One region of the Lactobacillus sp. WILCCON 0058 genome, then DNA from elsewhere that is predicted to be linked to it. Evidence: predicted binding sites of a transcription regulator. Region 1 holds the regulator's gene; each other region holds the start of a gene.
What was found. Region 1 encodes Rex, which represses fermentation and respiration genes when NADH is low (regulators of the CRP and FNR family bind a similar motif). Its sites were predicted from a motif close to TTGTGAANTANTTCACAA; they were not measured.

Region 2: a site for Rex is predicted at 2,479-2,496, ahead of adhE (bifunctional acetaldehyde-CoA/alcohol dehydrogenase). Genes of this name have one in related genera too.
Region 3: a site for Rex is predicted at 3,059-3,076, ahead of ACYVUU_RS08795 (DUF3427 domain-containing protein). Genes of this name have one in related genera too.
Region 4: a site for Rex is predicted at 2,546-2,563, ahead of ACYVUU_RS10385 (class II fumarate hydratase). Genes of this name have one in related genera too.

The regions. Positions count from the first base shown of each region.
Region 1 covers NZ_JBUBHM010000001.1:1,736,130-1,741,489, reverse strand. Annotated here, with positions in the region: gene rimI (ribosomal protein S18-alanine N-acetyltransferase) at 1-211, shown strand, start outside; gene tsaD (tRNA (adenosine(37)-N6)-threonylcarbamoyltransferase complex transferase subunit TsaD) at 214-1,254, shown strand; gene ACYVUU_RS07990 (ABC-F family ATP-binding cassette domain-containing protein) at 1,320-3,236, opposite strand; gene ACYVUU_RS07985 (redox-sensing transcriptional repressor Rex) at 3,501-4,187, shown strand; gene groES (co-chaperone GroES) at 4,343-4,627, shown strand; gene groL (chaperonin GroEL) at 4,650-5,360, shown strand, end outside.
Region 2 covers NZ_JBUBHM010000001.1:938,933-944,292, forward strand. Annotated here, with positions in the region: gene adhE (bifunctional acetaldehyde-CoA/alcohol dehydrogenase) at 1-2,430, opposite strand, end outside; rRNA gene ACYVUU_RS04535 (16S ribosomal RNA) at 3,041-4,604, shown strand; tRNA gene ACYVUU_RS04540 (tRNA-Ile) at 4,718-4,791, shown strand; tRNA gene ACYVUU_RS04545 (tRNA-Ala) at 4,860-4,932, shown strand; rRNA gene ACYVUU_RS04550 (23S ribosomal RNA) at 5,060-5,360, shown strand, end outside.
Region 3 covers NZ_JBUBHM010000001.1:1,905,795-1,911,154, reverse strand. Annotated here, with positions in the region: gene ACYVUU_RS08795 (DUF3427 domain-containing protein) at 1-2,986, opposite strand, end outside; gene ACYVUU_RS08790 (hypothetical protein) at 3,131-3,436, shown strand; gene ACYVUU_RS08785 (helix-turn-helix domain-containing protein) at 3,481-3,912, opposite strand; gene ACYVUU_RS08780 (L-lactate MFS transporter) at 4,022-5,257, opposite strand.
Region 4 covers NZ_JBUBHM010000001.1:2,231,584-2,236,943, reverse strand. Annotated here, with positions in the region: gene ACYVUU_RS10390 (LPXTG cell wall anchor domain-containing protein) at 1-2,123, shown strand, start outside; gene ACYVUU_RS10385 (class II fumarate hydratase) at 2,641-4,044, shown strand; gene ACYVUU_RS10380 (DASS family sodium-coupled anion symporter) at 4,070-5,360, shown strand, end outside.

The DNA.
Region 1 (5,360 bases):
CTACCTGGTGCAGACGGTTTTAGACCTGGCTAGGTCTGCCGACCTCAAGGCGGTTACTTTGGAAGTGCGGGTCGAAAACAGGAAGGCCCAGGAACTTTACCGCCGGCTTGGCTTTGAAGACAATTTTGTCCGCAAGAACTACTACAACAATGATGACCGTCCTGACAGCGACGGTTTGAACATGATCTGCCATCTAAGAAAGAAGAACTGACTGTGAAGGAAAAGAAAGACATTCGCATTTTAGCTTTTGAAAGCTCCTGTGACGAGACTTCGACTGCCGTGGTCAAGAACGGGTCAGAGATCGAAAGCTTGATTGTGGCCACCCAAATCAAGAGCCATGCCCGCTTCGGCGGGGTCGTGCCGGAAGTGGCCAGTCGCCACCATATCGAAGTGATTACCCAGATTACCCGGGAAGCCCTGGAAGAAGCCAAGGTCAGCTGGGAAGATTTGGACGCCATCGCCGTGACCCACGGCCCTGGCCTGGTCGGGGCACTTTTGATCGGGATCAACGCGGCCAAGGCGGCTTCCATGGCTACTGGCCTGCCGCTCATCGGGGTTGACCACATCATGGGCCACATTTCAGCTGCCCAGCTGGTTGAACCAATTGAGTACCCGGCCCTGGCCCTGCAGGTTTCCGGTGGCCACACTGAAATTGTTTTGCTGAAAGACCCGACCCACTTTGAAATCGTGGGCGACACCCGCGACGACGCGGCCGGGGAAGCTTATGACAAGATCGGCCGGGTCCTGGGGGTCAACTACCCGGCCGGCAAGACGATCGACCAGTGGGCTCACCAGGGCAAGGACACTTTTGGCTTCCCTAGAGCCATGATTGATGAAGACAATTACGACTTCTCTTTCTCAGGCCTGAAGAGTGCCTTTATCAATACCTGCCACCATGCTGATCAATTGGGGCAAGAATTGGATAAGTATGACCTGGCGGCCAGCTTCCAGGCGGCCGTGGTGGACGTTTTGGCTGAAAAGACCATGCGGGCCATCCGGCAGTACCAGCCGAAGACCTTCATCATGGGGGGCGGGGTTGCCGCCAACCTGGGCTTAAGAGAACGGATGAACAAGGAAATCGCCGCTTTGGAAAAGGCACCGAAGGTTGTCCTGCCGCCGCTTAAGCTCTGCGGGGACAACGCGGCCATGATCGGGGCTGCCGCTTACAACCAGTACCTGGCCGGCGACTTTGCCGACCTGACCTTGGACGCGGACCCGTCAATGGAACTGCCTTACGCCGAGGATTACAAGTAAAGAGCAAAATAAAATGCAGACAAAAAGCAAGTCCAGAAACGGACTTGCTTTTACTTTGTCTAAAATTAAAAATCTTCCAAGGCCAGGGAGGCATCTTCCCAGGCCTGGGTAACTTGGCTGATCTTTTCCTGGACAGCGGTCAAGTCTTCCTGCAGAGGCCCCAGCTTGCTGAAGTCGGCAGCGATAGCCGGGTCAGCCATGGCCTGCTGGATCTCTTGTTCCTTGGCCTCCAGCTTTTCCAGGTCTTTTTCCGCCTGGGCGACCTGCCGCTCCAGTTTCCGCTTTTCAGAGTCCCGCTTTTTCTGCTCCTGGTAGGAGAGCTTGTTTTCGCTGACTGCCTTGATGGTTGTCGTTTCTTCAGCAGCAGCTTCTTGGGCGGCGGCTTCTTCCTTGGCCTTTTCATTCAAGTAGTAAGTGTAGTTGCCTTCATAGATCTTGGCGTGGCCGTCTTTAGCGACGACGATCTTGTTGGCCAGTTCGTTGATGAAGTAGCGGTCGTGGGAAACGAAGAGGAGGGTGCCGTCGTAATCGTCCAAAGCTTTTTCCAAAACTTCCTTGGCGTCCAGGTCCAAGTGGTTGGTTGGTTCGTCCATCAAAAGGAAGTTGTTGTGCTCCATGGACAAGACGGTCAGGGTCAAGCGGGCTCTTTGCCCCCCGGACAGCTGGCTGACCTGCTTGTCGATATCTTTGGCCGTGAACAAAAAGCTGGCCAGGATCGACCGGATGTCTTTTTCGTTCATGTCCTTGTGCCGGTCCCAAATGGTGTCGATCACGGTCTTAGAGTAGTCCAAGCCCTGCAGTTCCTGGTCATAGTAGCCAATATCCAGGCTGGCCCCATACTTGATGGACCCGCTCTTAACCGGCAGCTGCTTCATGACGGTCTTTAAAAGGGTGGACTTGCCGATCCCGTTTTGCCCAATGATGGCCACCCGGTCGCCCTTGTTGATCTGGAAGGAGATGTCTTTAAGCATGGTCTTGTCTGGATAGCCAACGGCCAGGTCCTTCAAGATCAAGACTTCCTTGCCGGATGGCCGGGCGCTGTCAAACTTGATCCGGACTTTTGACTTGTGCTTTGGCGGGTCGACCAGTTCCATCTTCTCCAGGGCCTTGCGCCGGCTTTGGGCTTGCTTGGTGGTGGAGGCGCGGACGATGTTCTTTTGGATGAACTCTTCCTCGCGCTTGATTTCTTCCTGCTGCTTTTCATAAGCGGCTTCCTGCTGCTGGTCACGGAGTTCTCTTTGGGCTAAGTACTGGCTGTAGTTGCCCTTAAAGACAGTCAGCTGGCCATGCTGGAGTTCAAAAATCTGCGTGGCCAGGTGGTCTAAGAAGTACTGGTCGTGGGAAACCGTTAGGATGGCACCTGGATAGTTCTTAAGGAAGGCTTCCAGCCAGTCCAAAGTATCCAGGTCCAGGTAGTTGGTCGGTTCGTCCAAAAGCAGGAGCGGGGGCTTCTTCAAAAGCAGCTTGACGAAGCTGAGCCGGGTCTTTTCCCCGCCGGACAGGCTGGCAATCTGCTTATTCCAGGTCGCTTCCGGGAAGTTGAAGCCGTTGAGCATGCTCTTGATTTCGGCTTGATAAGTGTAGCCGCCGGCTTGTTCAAAATTGTACTGGGCCTGGTCCAGGCGGCGGAGCAGTTCTTCGTCTTCCGGGTGGTCGGCGATGGCATACTGCAGCTTCTCCAGCTGCTGGCCCTGGTCGATCAAGGGCTGGAAGACCGTCAGCATCTCTTCCCAGATCGACTTCTTTTCGTCAAAGTCGTGCTCCTGGGCGATGTAGCCGAGTTCGATCCCCTTGTTGACGGTAAATTCGCCCTGGCTGGCCTCCTGGCGGCCGGTCATGATCTTTAAAAGGGTCGTTTTCCCGGCCCCGTTTGGCCCGACCAGACCGATCCGGGCATTGTTTTCAATTGAAAAGTTAACCTTGCTGAATATAGGAGCAGCCCCAAAGCGTTGCTCCAAATTGTGTCCTTGTGCTATTATCATATTTTTTCACCTTGAAACATTGTACCATGCAAAGGCCCGGCTGACGGCTTTGGCAATGATTTTCAGCAGATTTTTCCTTTCTTTCCCAGCTTTAAAAAGAGCCAGGCTCCTTCAATTGATTTGTGAAAAAATTCGATGAAAAGGATTTTATGGCAAATATTGTGAAAATACGACTTGCCAAAGACTAGTAAAAGCGGGTATCATAATAGATGATTGATTACAGATTCACATTCACAAATAACTAATCAGACGGAGGCATCTTTTATGAACAACAAATTTAGAATTCCCAAGGCTACTGCCAAAAGATTGCCGCTATATTACCGCTACTTGCTTCTTTTGAATGATGAAGGCAAAGACAAGGTTTCTTCAACTGAACTGGCTGAAGCCGTCCAAGTCGACAGCGCTTCAATCCGCCGGGACTTTTCCTACTTCGGCGCCCTGGGCAAGCGGGGCTACGGCTATGACGTCAAGAACCTGCTCAGCTTCTTTAAGAAGATCCTCAACCAGGACACTTTGACCAACGTTGCCCTGGTCGGAGTCGGCAACCTGGGCCACGCTCTTTTGAACTACAACTTCAAGCGCAGCAACAATATCAGAATTTCCTGTGCCTTTGACATCAACCCGGAAATCACTGGCAAGATCACCCAAGGGGTGCCGGTCTACTCAATGGATGAAATGAAGCAGCAGATCGCTGACCAGCAGATCCGGATCGCCATCTTGACCGTTCCCCAGGCTACGGCCCAGAAGACGGCTGATGAAATGATTGAAGCCGGGATCAAGGGGATCATGAACTTTACCCCAATCCGCCTGTCCGCCCCAAATGGGGTCCGGATCCAAAACGTCGACCTGGCTACCGAATTGCAGACCTTGATCTACTTCCTCGACTCTGACGAAATGATCAAAAAGCAGCTGGAAGAGCGGAAGAAGGCCATGGACAACACGAATAAATAAGGAAAACAGCACTTTTTAGCACTCTCGCTTAAAAAGTGCTATTTTTCTCTTGCCTTTTTTGGAAAAAGGGATTATTATCATAGTTGTAAGTTAGCACTTGATCAAGATGAGTGCTAAAGAATTTCTAAAGACAATTAATTTCAGGAGGGAATAACGTGTTACAACCAATTGGAGATCGCGTGATCGTTGAAGTTAAAGAAGCTGAAGAACAAACCGTTGGTGGCATCGTACTTGCTTCCAACGCTAAGGAAAAGCCAACGCAAGGCAAGGTTGTTGCCGTAGGCGGCGGCCTGTACGCTGAAGATGGCAGCAAGCTTCCTATGACCGTCCAAGAGGGCGATGAAGTTTTATACGATAAGTATTCTGGCACCAAGGTCAAGTACGAAGGCAAGGAATACTTAGTCCTTCATGAAAAAGACATTTTGGCAATCGTTAAGTAATTTAAGGAGTGCAAATTAAAAAATGGCAAAAGACATTAAGTTTTCAGAAGACGCAAGACGTTCACTTTTAAACGGGGTTGACAAGCTGGCCAACACGGTCAAGACGACTTTGGGGCCTAAGGGCAGAAACGTCGTTTTGGAACAAAGCTACGGCAACCCGACGATTACCAACGACGGCGTGACGATCGCCAAGGCAATTGAACTGGAAGACCACTACGAAAACATGGGGGCCAAGCTGGTTGCTGAAGCTGCTTCAAAGACCAACGACATCGCCGGTGACGGTACGACCACTGCCACTGTTTTGACCCAAGCTATCGTGCAAGAAGGCATGAAGAACGTGGTTGCCGGTGCCAACCCAGTTGGCATCCGCCGCGGGATCGAAAAGGCTACCCAAGCAGCCGTTGACCAATTGCACAAGAACAGCCACGAAGTTTCCAGCCGGGACCAAATCGCCCAAGTTGCTTCAATTTCAAGTGCTTCAAAGGAAATCGGCGACTTGATCGCTGAAGCCATGGAAAAGGTCGGTAACGACGGCGTCATCACTATTGAAGACTCCCGCGGGATTGAAACTGAACTGAGCGTGGTTGAAGGGATGCAATTCGACCGCGGCTACCTGTCCCAATACATGGTAACTGACAACGACAAGATGGAAGCTGACTTGGATAACCCATACATCTTGATCACTGATAAGAAGATTTCCAACATCCAAGACATCTTGCCAATGCTGCAAGAA
Region 2 (5,360 bases), 800 kb from region 1:
CCGGTAAACTTCATATCTTGGGTATGGGGTCCGCTTGACATTGCCGCTGGCTCCGTTGAACTTGATGACCGGCAGCATGGAAATCGAGATGCAGAGGCCATGCGGGAAACCAAAGGCCCCGCCCAGCTTGTGGGCGATAGAGTGGTTAAGGCCTAAGAAGGCGTTGGCAAAAGCCATCCCGGCTAAGGTTGCCGCGTAGTGCATGTTTTCCCGGGCTTTTTCGCCTTCATAAGTCGGGTGCTTTGGATCATACTTGTAAGAAGCTTCCAGGTTGTTCATGATCAGCTGGATGGCTTTGAGCGACCATGGCCGGGTGAAGTCGCTGGCGGCAACAGAGACGTAGCTTTCCAAAGAGTGGGAGAGGCAGTCAAAGCCGGAGAAAGCCACGGTATGCTTTGGCACGGTCATGACAAAGGCCGGGTCAACGATGGCGACTTGCGGGGTCAGTTCGTAGTCAGTCAGCGGGTACTTGACATGCTGCTTGTCGTCGGTAATGACGGCATATGGGGTGACTTCTGATCCGGTCCCTGAAGTGGTTGGGATGCAGATCAAGCTGGTCCGGGTCTCATGCTTGAACTTGACGATCCGCTTTCTGATGTCGACAAATTTTTGCTGCAGTTCCTTAAAGAGCTCGCTCACATTGTCATAGTTGTCCAGCCAGCCTTCTTCTTGGTCCAGGCTGTATTCGTAGATGTAGCGGGCAATCTTGGAGACGTCCAGGGCGCTGCCGCCGCCGATGGCGATAATGGTGTCGGGCTCAAACTTCTTCATCTTCTTGGCAATCTTGATCGCTTGGCTCAGCGGCGGGTCAGGCAATACTTCACTGTAGATTGCCGTGTCGACGTGATTATCTCTTAAGGCTAATTGCTCATAGATCTTGTCAACGAAGTGAAACTTGACCATGCCTGGGTCTGCGACGATAAAGGCCCGGTTGATTTCCTGCTCATTTTCATCTGAGAGGTAGGTAATGGAGTCTTTTTCGTAAAAAATCTTCTCTGGCAGGCGGATCCATTGCGGCCGGTTGCGCCGCTTGGCAATGGTCTTGATGTTCAAAAGGTCGCTGGTTGACAGGTTGTGAGACAGGGAGTTCTTCCCCCACGACCCAGTCCCCAAGGTCAAGCTCGGCCGCAGGGCATCAGTGTAAATGTCACCGATCCCGCCTAAAGCATCTGGCTGGTTGACCAGGACTCTGGAAGCTTGGACTGCCTTGCCGTATTCATCGATGAATGGGTCGTCTTGGGAGCCAATTTGAATGGCGGCATTGTGGCCGGCACCTTGGTAGTCGAGCAGGGCTTTGACGATTTTGATCCCGTCTTCCCGGTCCTTGGCCTTGTAAACTGACAGAAGCGGGGAGAGCTTTTCGGATGAAAGTTTTTCACCAATGTTCTTTGGATCCAGTTCAAATAGGATGACATCCTTGCCTTCAGGCAGGGTGATGCCGGCGTGTTCGCAGATCCAGCGGGCGCTCATTCCGGCAACCGGACCATTGACCCCGTGCTTGTCATTGAAGACGAAGTCGGCCAGCTTTTGGTAGTCCTTTTTTGGAAGCAGGTAGGCACCTTTGTCCTGCATCATTTGCAGCCACTTATCGTAGATTGGTGCTTCAACTACGGCTGAGTTTTCAGTCGCGCAAACCATGCTGTTGTCAAAGCGTTTGGATAAAAGGATGTCTTCAACAGACCGGTCCAAAAAGGCGGTGTGGTCAACGTAAACAGCACCGTTACCGGCACCGACCCCCATTGACGGATTGCCAGACTGCAGCGCTGCGTGCACCATGCCGGGACCACCAGTTGCCAAAATAGAAGCGATCTTTGGGTTGCGGATCAAGGCGGTGGTGTTTTCCAGGCTGGCCTTGTCGATCCACTGAATGATGTTCTTTGGGGCACCAGCCTTTACTGCCGCGTCATACAAGATCTGGGCAGCATGGATTGAACATTTCTGCGCCTTTGGGTGGAAGGAGAAGATGATCGCGTTTCTGGTCTTTAGGGCTACCAAAATCTTGAACATGGTCGTTGAAGTTGGGTTGGTGGTTGGCACGATCCCGGCTAAAACGCCTAGAGGAGCAGCAACTTTGATATAGCCTTCAACCTGGTTTCTTTCGATAATGCCAACGGTCTTGTCGTGTTTGATTGAGTTGTAGACATTTTCGGTAGCGAAGCGGTTCTTGGTATCCTTATCTTCTACCACGCCGCGGCCGGTTTCATCTACTGCCTCGTGAGCAAGCTCAAGGGAGGCTTCACTGCCGGCCAGAGCCATGGCAGCCACGATCTTGTCAACTTGCTCCTGGCTGTAAGTCGAGTAGGCTTCTTCAGCAACCAGGGCTTTGTTAACTAATTCACCGGTATAACGCTTGGCTTCTTCCATTTTTTCTTCTGCAGACAATTCCTTGCCTGTTTCAACAGCGGTCTGTGTTTTCTTTACATCAACCATTTTTTCTCTCCATAAAAACTACTACATTTTTTCTGAGGTTCTGCTTTTTTGTGAACCTTTTCACCTAACATGATAGTCTCTTTGTTTTCTTTGTCAAGGCAAAAAAGGCTATAAATTTCAATGAATTCGAGTTATGTAAATGCTTACATCTGTGTCGGAGTAGAATGCTGAAAGCGCAGAAAAAAGCAAAAATAGTGAATAACATCACTTTTACAAGCTGGGCTAGACCTAGAAAATAGATGATAAATAAACAGCAAGGCAAGAATAGATTAGCGAAGAGTAGGAATGAAAATAGAGAAAAATTAGCAGAAAATTGAAAATAAAGATTGACGAAATTAACAAATGGGGGTAAAGTAGTAAATGTCTTCAAGCAAAACGCGAAGCGCTTTCTTAATGAAAAGCAATTGAAGACAATAAATATCGAAAACTTGTTGACAAGAAGTCGACAAGCGAGTAAGATATAAAACGTTGCGTCACTTGACGCAAGTTGGTACTTTGAAAACTGAACAAAGTTTCGCAGTGTGCGGGTCAAACATTGTTTGATCCAAACAAATAAGCGAAGTCAATTCGCAAGCAAATAATCTGGAGCAGATTAAAAAGGCTCAATTTTCAAATTGAGAGTTTGATCCTGGCTCAGGACGAACGCTGGCGGCGTGCCTAATACATGCAAGTCGAGCGAGCTGAATTCAAAGATTCCTTCGGGATGATTTGTTGGACGCTAGCGGCGGATGGGTGAGTAACACGTGGGCAATCTGCCCTAAAGACTGGGATACCACTTGGAAACAGGTGCTAATACCGGATAACAACATGAATCGCATGATTCAAGTTTGAAAGGCGGCTTTTAGCTGTCACTTTAGGATGAGCCCGCGGCGCATTAGCTAGTTGGTGGGGTAAAGGCCTACCAAGGCAATGATGCGTAGCCGAGTTGAGAGACTGATCGGCCACATTGGGACTGAGACACGGCCCAAACTCCTACGGGAGGCAGCAGTAGGGAATCTTCCACAATGGACGCAAGTCTGATGGAGCAACGCCGCGTGAGTGAAGAAGGTTTTCGGATCGTAAAGCTCTGTTGTTGGTGAAGAAGGATAGAGGCAGTAACTGGTCTTTATTTGACGGTAATCAACCAGAAAGTCACGGCTAACTACGTGCCAGCAGCCGCGGTAATACGTAGGTGGCAAGCGTTGTCCGGATTTATTGGGCGTAAAGCGAGCGCAGGCGGAATGATAAGTCTGATGTGAAAGCCCACGGCTCAACCGTGGAACTGCATCGGAAACTGTCATTCTTGAGTGCAGAAGAGGAGAGTGGAACTCCATGTGTAGCGGTGGAATGCGTAGATATATGGAAGAACACCAGTGGCGAAGGCGGCTCTCTGGTCTGCAACTGACGCTGAGGCTCGAAAGCATGGGTAGCGAACAGGATTAGATACCCTGGTAGTCCATGCCGTAAACGATGAGCGCTAGGTGTTGGGGACTTTCCGGTTCTCAGTGCCGCAGCAAACGCATTAAGCGCTCCGCCTGGGGAGTACGACCGCAAGGTTGAAACTCAAAGGAATTGACGGGGGCCCGCACAAGCGGTGGAGCATGTGGTTTAATTCGAAGCAACGCGAAGAACCTTACCAGGTCTTGACATCCTGTGACAAACTTAGAGATAAGTCTTTCCCTTCGGGGACGCAGTGACAGGTGGTGCATGGCTGTCGTCAGCTCGTGTCGTGAGATGTTGGGTTAAGTCCCGCAACGAGCGCAACCCTTGTCTTTAGTTGCCATCATTAAGTTGGGCACTCTAGAGAGACTGCCGGTGACAAACCGGAGGAAGGTGGGGATGACGTCAAGTCATCATGCCCCTTATGACCTGGGCTACACACGTGCTACAATGGGCAGTACAACGAGAAGCGAACCCGCGAGGGCAAGCGGATCTCTTAAAGCTGTTCTCAGTTCGGACTGCAGGCTGCAACTCGCCTGCACGAAGCTGGAATCGCTAGTAATCGCGGATCAGCACGCCGCGGTGAATACGTTCCCGGGCCTTGTACACACCGCCCGTCACACCATGGAAGTCTGCAATGCCCAAAGTCGGTGGGATAACCATTTTGGAGTCAGCCGCCTAAGGCAGGGCAGATGACTGGGGTGAAGTCGTAACAAGGTAGCCGTAGGAGAACCTGCGGCTGGATCACCTCCTTTCTAAGGAAAACAGATGGATGGAGAGCAGAAATGCTAAGAGAAATCCATCAGTTACGGAAGCACACTGCAAAAGAAACTTTGTTCAGTTTTGAGAGTACCAACAATAAGAACTTGGGCCTGTAGCTCAGCTGGTTAGAGCGCACGCTTGATAAGCGTGAGGTCGATGGTTCAAGTCCATCCAGGCCCATTGAAATGCGAAGAAAAGTCTTTACATTTCGGCCAAGATGGAGTAACATCTTAAAAGTTGATATTTACGGGGGCATAGCTCAGCTGGGAGAGCACCTGCTTTGCAAGCAGGAGGTCATCGGTTCGATCCCGTTTGCCTCCATTGGCCGCAAGGCCAAGTTTGTACGTTGAAAACTGAATATCTTAATTCCAAGAAAAAACCGAGAATCATTGAGATCAATGAAAACATTGCAAAGCGACCGAGAGAGTTCGAAAGAACAAACTTGCAAGGTCAAGTGAAGAAGGGCGCACGGTGAATGCCTTGGCACTGGAAGCCGATGAAGGACGCGACTAACCGCGAAAGTCTTCGGGGAGCCGTAAGTAGGCTTTGATCCGGAGGTCTCCGAATGGGGGAACCCAGCATGTGCAGACATGCTATTCTTGTGTGAATACATAGCACAAGAAAGGAACACGCAGTGAACTGAAACATCTAAGTAGCTGCAGGAAGAGAAAGAAATATCGATTTCCCAAGTAGCGGCGAGCGAACAGGAAAGAGCCCAAACCGGCAGATTTATCTGCCGGGGTTGTAGG
Region 3 (5,360 bases), 170 kb from region 1:
TGAACTCTCTGACAAAAAGGGAAATCATGTTGCCGGTCTCCCCCTGGTGGATGTAGCGCTGAATCTTGGGGCTAGCTGGTCGGTCCTGGCTCTGGCTCTGCCAGTGGAAGAGCTGAGCATTGATGGCGTAGTCCTCGTACATGGTTGACGGGGAGAAGTCTTTTTCACTCTTGTTCAAATTAATAAGGAAGATATCCGTCTTCTTGTCAGCGAAGTACTTGACCCCCTCCCGGAATTCCGGGGCCTGGTCCTGGTTGAAGTAGTCAAAGGCGGCCATGATCTGGTTGACATTGTAGTGGCAGTGGACTTCCAAAGGACAGGTGAAGGGGTATTCGTTAGCTTCGGGCAGGACGGTTAACTGACTACGCCGGTAGCGGAGGACTTCCATCAATTCTTCTTTGACGAAGTCTTCCTTTAAAAAGCTTGCGATCCCTTCATGCAGGTCCTTAAAGCCCATTTGGGCCGGCTTTTTCTTGTAGAAGCTGTAGTAAAGCATCCCCAGCATCAAGCGTTCATTCTCGCTGGCTGCTTCTTTTGCCGTCTCCAGGTAAGCCAGCCAGTAGTCCAGGAGCTTCTTGGAATCGATGTGGAAAAAGCTGCTGAACTTCTGGTAGACCTGGTTTTCCACATCCCGGTCATCCTTGATTATCCCGGCCCACTTTTTCAAGCGGAAAAGTGACCGCGATCCGCTGGCGTGGTAAAAGTCGTAAAGACTCATGTCATAGGCCTTGAGGAAGTTGGCCAAGGTTAATTCCAGGCCTGTGTCTTCGCTAAAAGTCTTCACCCGCTGGGTCAAGCCCTTTTTGTTAGCGGCGTTTTGGCCAAGGTTGGCCAGGATGTACTTTTTGGCAACAGGTTCAAGCTCCAGATAGCAGGCTGCCGGAAGATGCGGGAAGCCCTCGCTGATTTCATATGGCAGGGCGTGGCCTGGTCCGGTCAAGGCCTTGAACTTGGCCTCGTAGTTATAGTGGCGGTTGGCTTGGCCGATGAAGTCCAAAACCGTCAGGCAGTCCTTGCCTGGACTGAGCCGCAGGCCCCGACCCAGTTGCTGGAGAAAAATGGTCGGGCTCTGGGTTGGCCGCAAAAAGAGGATGGTGTTGACGGCCGGGATGTCGACCCCTTCATTATAAAGGTCAACGACAAAAATAAACTTGAGCTTGCCGGAGGTCAAATCCTCTTTGGCCTGCTGGCGGTCAGCCTGGGCAGTTTGGCCAGATAAAGCGGCGGAAGGGATGCCGGCTTGGTTGAAGGCAGCGGCCATGAATTCGGCGTGTTTGACGCTGACGCAGAAGCCCAGGCCTTTGATGTCTTCCAAATTGTTGCTGTACTTGTCCAGGCTGCGCAAAATCAACTTGGCCCGGGCGTCGTTAGCCGTATAGACATTTTCCAGCTCGCTGACCTCGTATTGGCCCCGGCTCCACTTCATGCTAGAATAGTCGACATTGTCGGTGACCCCGAAATACTGGAAGGGGCAGAGGAGCTGCCGGTCGATAGCTTCGCCTAAAAGCATTTCGGCGGCGATGTTGCCGTCAAAGTATTGCAAGATGTCCTGCCCGTCCATCCGGTCGGGGGTAGCGGTCAGGCCTAGAAGGATCTTGGGCTTAAAGTGACTGAGCAATTTTTGGTAGGACTTGGCGGCGGCGTGGTGGAATTCGTCGATAATGATGAAGTCGTAGTAGTCGCTGGGCAAGAGGTCAGCCATTTTTTCTGAATTAAAGGACTGGATGGAGACGAAAAGCTGGCTGACATCGTCAGTCTTGTACTGGCCGACCAGCAATTGGCCGAAGTTGAAGTCGTTGAGGACCTCGCGGAATTTCTGCAGGCTCTGCTCCAGGATTTCCTGCCGGTGGGCAACGAAGAGCAGACGCGCGTCGGGATGCTTTTCCAAGTAGCGCTTGAAGTCAAAGGCGGCGATGACGGTTTTCCCCACCCCGGTGGCGGCGACGAGGAGATTTTTATAATGGCCGTAGACTTCCCGCTCAGCCTGGAGGCGGTCCAGGATCTCCTGCTGGTAGTTGTAGGGGCGGATAGTGGTCTCCAGGTGGAAAGTACTTTCCTTGTGCCGGTTCAGTTCCGTCTGCAGTTTTTGCCGGCAGTCTTCCTTATCCGGGTCAAAAGTTTCAAAAGAGGGGTCGTTCCAGTAGCTTTCAAAGGAAACGGCGAACTTGTTGACGATGTCAAAGGACTCCTGCTCAGTGACCTTGACATTCCATTCCAAGCCAGTGGTCAAGGCCGCGCTGGAGAGGTTGGAGGAACCGATGTAGGCGGTAGAGAAGCCAGTCTCTCTTTTAAAAAGGTAGGATTTGGCATGCAGGCGGGCGTGGTCGGTCTCGTAGTTGATCTTGACTGTAGTGTTGGGCAGCTGGCTCAAGGTCAGGATGGCCTTGTAGTCAGTTGCCTGGGTATAGGTCGTAGCGATCACCCGCAGCTGGTGGCCGGCTTTTTGGCAAAAAGCTTCCAAATCTCCCAGAAGGGGGCGGATGGCAGACCATTTAATAAAGGAAACAAGCAAGTCGACCTGGTCGGAAGAGGCAATTTCCTTCTTGATTTCGCTGAGCATGCTGGGCTCATTTTTGCTGCCGGTAAAAAGGGCATTCTCCACTATGGAAGTCTGGGGCCGGATGGGAGTAATCTTCTGGGACTGGGTCAGCTTGTGGTAGATGGAGGTCAAGACTTCGCCTTGTTCCAGGATCTGCAGGTCCTCATAGTCAGCTTCGCCGGTATGCTGGGCGACCTGGTCGACGATGGAGTTGGCCAGGCGGATCTGGGCGATGAGGGCAGATCTGTCTTCGCCGGATTTGAAGCTGTCACGTAGATAGTGCAGGCCTGACCGGATGACCTGGGAGAGGTAGATGGTCAAGAGCTGGCGGGAGTCATCGGCGTCCAGTTCTTCCAATTTATAAACTGTGGTTTTAGGGTCAAGTTTTTCCAGCTGGTCCAGGATTTCTTGGTTAAGGATTTGTTCGTAAATACCGTCTTTCAGCATGCTGTTCCTGCTTTCTGAAGTGTTTTGCCTTAATTGTATCAGGTTCGGGGAAATTTGCTAAATTATGGATTTTTGTTACCATTCTCACAAAAAAGACTATAATATGCTTATAGAAGAAATCTAATTTTTACTAGGGGGAAAATGATGAAGAATTACATGCAGCATCTTAAAGAGCGGGCAATCAGCGCCTATCCGCCCGAAACCAGCCGGCGGTGGACTATCTGTATTGTGGTCGCTGTCCTTGCTGGATTAGTGTTGAGTCACTTTGGCCAAGCCAAGTTTGGGGCTTCGCTTGCTGATTTTGCCCTGCTTTGCGGGATTGACCTCCTGGCTGTGACTTTTGCCAAACATGGCGTCAATATTATTCTAGCCTACTTGCTGGCAACGGTCCTGTACCTGGTCGTGACAGTCCCGCTGACTTTTTACATCATGTCATCCAACAATTTATAAGAAAGCAAAAGGAGCTGACTTCTAGTTAAGAAGCAGCTCCTTTGTTATTTAGTCGAATTGATCCAGTGAAAACCAGCCCCGATGAGCCAGATGGCGCCCCCTAAAATAAAGAGGACCCAGCTGGTAGACCAGCGGCCGGTCGCGATGCTGGCCAGCAGGTAGACGGCGATAACGATAGTCCAGTAGATGCTGTTGATCCTGCCCAGGCGCTTAGGATCAGCATCTTTCTTGTTCGGCCGGTCCATCTCTTCGCCTGGTTCGATGGTCTGGCCTTCTTGCTTGTCGTCTTTTAGCAGGTAGTCAGCTGACACGTCGTATAAAACCGCCAGTTTGGCAATGTAAGATATGTCGGGCACGCTGTCGCCGTTTTCCCAGCTGGCCACGTTGGCTTGCGTGGTCATTAATTTTTCCGCTAATTCTTTTTGGCTTAAGCCATGCTTCTTGCGCAGGTCGCGCAACTTGCTTGGAAGCATCATGTTTTTCCCCCTCATCAATCTCTCTTCTATAATATTATAGCCTCTAGCCTGGCTAAAAGCTCGCGGGGAAAAGAAAAAGTTCCCGCCTAAGCAGGAACTTGAAAATTCGTTAATCTAATTCGTCAGCCAGGTCGGTCAGCTTGGCAAATTCACGCTGAACCAGGAAGGAGACGCAAAGAGCCAGGCCGGCCAGGACGATGAAGGCGGCCAGGGTGATGTAGTAGCTCTGCAAAACTTCGTGGGTGAAGGAGAGCAGGAGCGGGCCAACCATGCCGGCCGCTGCCCAGGCGGTCAAGATGGACCCGTGGATGGCGCCGAGCTCTTTAGTGCCGAAGATGTCGCCCAGGTAAGCCGGGATAACTGAGAAGCCGGCCCCGTAGCAGGACATGAGCAGGCTGAGGGCTACAGCGAAGACAAATGGTGAGTGGGTGAAGATCAAGATCACAAACATAGCCATGTCAACGACAAAGATCAAGCTGTAGGTCAAAGGCCGGCCGATGTAGTCGGACAAGGTTGCCCAAATCAAGCGGCCAAAGCCGTTGAAGAGGCCGATGATGCCGACCATGACAGCGGCAGTAGCCGCGCTCATCCCAGTCAATTCCTGGGCCATCGGTGAAGCGGCAGAGACCAGGGCGATCCCGCAGGTGATGCTGATAAAGAACATGAACCAAAGCAGGTAGAAGGTCTTGGTCTTCAGTGCCTGGTTGGCCGTCATTTGCAGGCCGCCGGTTAAGGAAACAGCTTCCTTGTCTTCGCTCTTGAAGTTGGCCAGGTCTTTTGCACTTGGCCGCTTGATGAACTGGGCAGAAACGATCATGACCAGGAAGTAGCCGGCCCCCAAGATGTAGAAGGTACCCGCCAAGCCAACGCTGGACATCAGGAATTGGGCAATTGGGCTGGTCAAAAGAGCGGCAAAGCCGAAGCCCATGATGGCCAGGCCAGTTGCCAAGCCACGTCTATCCGGGAACCACTTGATGATGGTTGAGATCGGGGTGACGTAGCCGGCACCCAGGCCCAGACCAGCGATGACGCCGTATGAAGCGTACAAGAGCCAGAGCTGCTGGCTTTGAACAGCCAGGCCAGTCAAGGCAATCCCGCTCCCGTAAAGGATGGCGGAAACAGTCCCGGTCAAGGTCGGGCCGAATTTTTCAACCAGGCGGCCCATGAAAGCCGCGGACATCCCCAAAAAGAAGATGGCCAAACTAAATGCAAATGCAACTGATGATTCGCTCCAGCCGGTCTGTGCCGCGATTGGCTTAGTGTAGACGCTCCAAGCGTATACTGAGCCGATCATCAGATGCAGCATGACCCCCGCCAAAGCAACAATGTAACGATTAGTCTTCATTGTTAAGATATTCTCCTTATTAATCTTTGGACTTTTAGACAATACACGAACAATATTCTTAAATAGGGTCAATATTATTCGATGTGTTAAGGATACCATGTCA
Region 4 (5,360 bases), 500 kb from region 1:
ACAGCAGCCGCGGCATCTATAGCAACAGCGAATCAGAGAATGCGACCAACGGTTTTGTCTGGCTGAATTACACGCAAGATGAAAAGACCAAGAATCTTGCTGAATACACGGCAGTCAGAAACGCAACTACAAATATGCAGGCCTACACTGGCACGATCAGTATGAACAAGCTTAAGCAGGCGATCTATGAGTCAATCTTGGGGTGCCTGGTTGACGACTCCGGGTCAAATTGGGGGCACATGAAGGCGTTCCTTTTTGCCAACCCAACCAGAACGGAATACTTGGGCGTGTCGATCGATCACTACCTGCAGATCCACTTTAACTCAGTCAGCTTCACTAATGACCATTCAACCGAATATGAAGTTCCGGCATTGGGGACAGGGGACCGGCAGAAGGTGATTGACGCAATAACTGATCTGTCTAAAAAAGAAGGCGCGCGGGATCAATACCAGTACATTTACCTGGAACCAGAAAAGAATTATCTAGCTACCGCGACTAGCAATCTAGAGACGGCTAATAGTAATCTGCAGGCGGCAAAAGATAAAGTGGCCGCGGCAGATAAAGCTGTAAAGAAGGCACAAGAAGCCTACGCTGCTGCCCAGGAAACGACGGCAGCTAAGACGGAGGCTTTGACCAAGGCGCAAGATCTGGCTACTAAGGCAGAGACTGCTTTGAACGCGGCCAAGGCAGAAACGGCAGCTGCACAAACGGCATTGACCAGCGCCCAGACCGCTTTGACGGAAAAGCAGGCAGCTTTAAAGGAAAAGACTGAAGCGGCAAGTACGGCAGAAGCAGCAGTAAAGAACACGGCAGAGGCTTTGCAGGCAGCAGAAAGCAAGGTAACGGATTTAACCGCCAAGCTGGAGGCTGCTAAGGCAGAGGCTGAAGAGAGCGCAAAGAATCTGCAAAGCGCGCAAGCTAGTGTTGACGCGGCTGAAACGGCAGTCGGGGATGCAGAAAAAGCTGCAGCTGACGCAAATGCCGCGGTAGAAGATGCTACGGCAAAAGTGGCCACTGCTAATGCGGCCAGTCAGAAGGCTGAATCTGAATTGGCAACTGCTAAGCAAAAGCTGGCTGACCTGCAGGCAGCAAAGGTTCAAGCAGAGACTGCAGAAACTGCGGCTGCAGAGGCAAAGGCAAATGCTGATGCTCAAGTCAGTGAACTTGCTCTTAAGGCAGAAGAAAGTGCCAAGCTGTCAACTTCCACGGAAAAGGAAGACCAGGCAGTTGAAGACGCTAAGGCTAATGCGGCAAGCGCGCAAGCTGCTTTGACCGCGGCAGAAGCTGATTTGGCGGATAAGAAGGAAACGTTGACGAAAGCCAAGGCAAGAGTGGCCGCAACTCTGCACGCTTTGAACCTGGCAAAGGCCCGCCTGGCTGCTTTGGAAGCAACACAGCCGACGGAACCAACAACTCCAACGGAACCGACGACTCCAACGAAGCCAACGACCCCAACGGAGCCGACTAAGCCAACCGAACCGACGACTCCAACCGAACCAACTCAGCCGACGGAACCGACAACTCCGACAGAACCGACGACCCCAACAGAGCCGACAAAGCCGACTGAACCGACGAGTCCAACGGAGCCAAGCAAGCCGACAGAGCCAACGACTCCGACTGAGCCGACTGAACCGACGAAGCCAACGAGTCCAACGGAACCGACTAAGCCGACGGAACCAACAACTCCAACGGAACCGACTAAGCCAACAGAAGACCCGACTCAGCCAAGTACAGAACCGTCTACTGAGCCAACGACAGAACCGACTACCGAGCCGTCCGAAGAACCATCTACTGAACCAACTGATACTGAAGAACCAGCTGATACAGATGAAGATACCGACGACAGTGACGTTGTAACTGTAGTGAACGCGGATGAAGAGCCAGCAACTAAGTCTGCTGTTAAGACTCCAGCTCCTGTGACTAAGTCAGCTGCTAAGGTACCAGCTGCCCAACCTGTTGCTAAGTCTGCTTCTGCCGCAAAGACTCCAGCCGCGGCTGCAGCTCAGCTCCCGCAAACCGGTGAGAAGGAAGCTAAGCCTGGCATCTTGGCAGGTATCCTGTCTCTGCTGGCCGGAGTTTCTCTCTTTGGCCTTAGCTTTAAGAAAAGAAAGCAAGAAAAGTAAGTCCTGATTTCCTAAAAATCAGTCCATAAACAAAGAGCTCTAGAAGCGTTTAGCAACTTCTGGAGCTCTTTTTTCCCTTGTATTTTTGTTTTTGTACCGGGGGATGTATGACTGAAAAAATCTGCTTTTTCCGCTATGCTCATTTTGCGCATTCTTCTTAAGAGCAATGAAAGCGTATTATTATAAGAAGGAACTGTCTAAATCACTTTTAGCAAATGAACATTTCACAAGTTACATTTTTCATTAACTCCCTGTAAAAAATAGGCCAAAAAATTTTCCCTACGTCAAATTAAATTGCGAAATACTTCTAGCAACCGCTTACTTCAGCTTGAAAACTTTTGCATTTTAAGAATTTTGCCAAAAAATTGTTCAAATTTCAAAAAATAGACAGTCCTTGAAATTCTTTAAAAAACAACAAAAAGCTGTGTCATTTTTAACAAAATTCAAAAAAGCCGTTATATAATGCAAGTAGTTAAGCAAGATTTTTGTAAAAGTTTATTGTAAGGAGATTTGTAAGATGGCAGAACAAGAATACCGTATTGAATCAGACACGATCGGTGAAGTTAAGATTCCTAAGGAAGCTCTCTGGGGCCCGCAAACTGAAAGAAGCCGCAACAACTTCCCATCCGGCGAATTGATGCCATTGGCTATCATCCGTGCTTTCCTGCACTTGAAGAAGGCTGCTGCTGAATCAAACGTTGAAGTTGGCGATGAACCAGCTGAAAAGGGACAAGCAATCGAAGAAGCTATCGACCAATTGCTGGCTCTCAGCGACGAAGACTTGCGCAAGGACTTCCCACTTCACGTATTGCAAACTGGTTCAGGTACTCAAACCAACATGAACGTCAACGAAGTTGTTGCCAACCTGGCCAACAAGCTTCACCCAGGCTTGAACATCCTGCCAAACGATGACGTCAACCGTGGCCAAAGCTCAAACGACACTTACCCAACTGCAATGAACATCGTTGCCGTTGAAGCTGTCGACAAGCTGGAACCAGCTATTCAACACTTGATTGACGAACTTAAGGTAAAGCAAGACAAGTACTGGAAGACTGTCAAGGTTGGCCGCACCCACCTGCAAGACGCTACTCCTTTGACTTTCGGCCAAGAAGTTTCCGGCTACATCTCAGCCTTGAAGCATGACCTGGCCTACATCCAAGAATTGAAGCCAAGCCTTTACGAATTGGCTATCGGTGGTACTGCCGTAGGTACTGGCTTAAACGCAGCACCAGGCATGACTGAAGCAATCGCTGGCAAGCTGTCAGAAGTTTACGGCCACGAATTCAAGGTTGACACCAACAAGTTCTGGGGCCTGGCTCACCACTCAGCTTTGAGCGTAATGCACGGCGCCTTCAAGACTTTGGCCAACGACATGTTCAAGATTGCCCAAGACATCCGCTTCCTGGCTTCTGGCCCACGTGCCGGCTACGGTGAACTGAACATTCCTGCCAACGAACCGGGCTCATCAATCATGCCAGGCAAGGTTAACCCAACCCAAGCTGAAGCCGTAACCATGGCTGTAGCCCGCGTATTGGGCAACGACGTAACCATCAACTTCGCTGCCAGCCAAGGCAACTTCGAAATGAACGTCTTCAAGACTGTCATGATTGCTGCCTTCCTGGAATCAGCTGAAATCCTGGCCGGCACTATCACTGGCTTCGCTGACAAGATGATCCACGGTTTGACTGTCAACGAACAAAGAATGGACGACCTGCTGGAAAACTCCTTGATGACTGTTACTGCTCTGTCACCAAAGATCGGCTACCACGAAGCTGCCGTAATCGCGCAAACTGCTCAACGCGAAGGCACTACCTTGAAGGAAGCTGCCCTCAAGAGCGGCAAGGTGACCGAAGAACAATACGATGAATGGATGGACTACATGGCTATGACCAACATCGACCGGACTAAGCCAGAAGAATAGTCTTTTTCAAAAAGCGGGAGAAAAAATGTTAGCAAAAGTTAATTACAAAGGCTTCATCTGGCCTTTGATCATCGGGATTGGGCTCTTCCTGCTCACTCCTTTGCGTCCGGCAACCATCACCGTTGCCGGCTGGCACATGTTCGCCATCTTCCTTGCGACGATCATTGCCTGCATCACCAAGCCTCTGCCAATCGCCGGGGTATCTATCATCGCCTACGTCATCATCATTGGCCTGGGCCTGGTCCAAATGAAGCCAGCCCTGTCAGCCTTCGCTGACTCAACTCCATGGACCATCGCCATGGCCTACATGATTGCCCGGGGCTTTACCAAGACTGGCTTGGGCCGGCGGATCGCCTTGATCTTTGTCCGGGCCTTCGGTAAAAAGACTTTGGGTCTGGCTTACTCCTTGTCCATGATCGACCTGGTCGTTTCACCAGCCACCCCAAGTAACACTGCCCGGTCTGGTGGGATCGTCCTGCCAATCATTGAATCCTTGTCCGACACCTTCGGTTCCAAGGTTTCTGATGGTACGGAAGACAAGATCGGTTCTTACCTGGTCTTCAACGAATTCCACGCCAACACGATCTCATCCAGCCTCTTCATGACCGCCTCAGCTCCTAACGTGGCCGCGGTTGGTCTGGCAGCAGCTAACGGGGTCAAGATTTCCTGGTTCGGCTGGGTAGCAGCAGCTATCGTGCCAGCCTTGATCTCCTTCATCTTAGTGCCAATCATCATCTACAAGATGTACCCGCCTAAGATCAAGGAAACTCCTAACGCTAAGGAATGGGCTGACGGCCAATTGAAGGAAATGGGCGCCATGAAGGCCTCTGAAAAGGTTATGATGGCTGTCTTCATCCTGGCTCTTGTCTTGTGGATGCTGTCCAGCTTCATCGGCCTGGACGCTACCTGGGTAGCCTTCCTGGCAACCGCGCTTCTGCTGGTAACCGGGGTTTTGACTACCAAGGACATGCTGAGCGAAACTGGTGCCTGGAACGTTGTCGTTTGGTTCTCAATCCTGATCTTTATGGCCAACCAACTGAGCCTTAAGGGTGGCGTGATTCCGTGGCTGCAGGCTTCAATCAAGTCTGTTATCGGCGGTATGTCACCAGTTCTGGTCATGGCTATCCTGGTTCTGGTTTACTTCTACAGCCACTACCTCTTTGCCTCCGGCACGGCTCACGTTGTTGCCATGTACGCTCCGCTGCTCTTGATTGCCAAGAGTGCCGGCGTACCGGTAATGTTCGCGGCTATCATGCTGGGGATGACTGGGGCGATCTTCCAGTCAACCACCCACTACTCATGTGGGCCGGCAACCG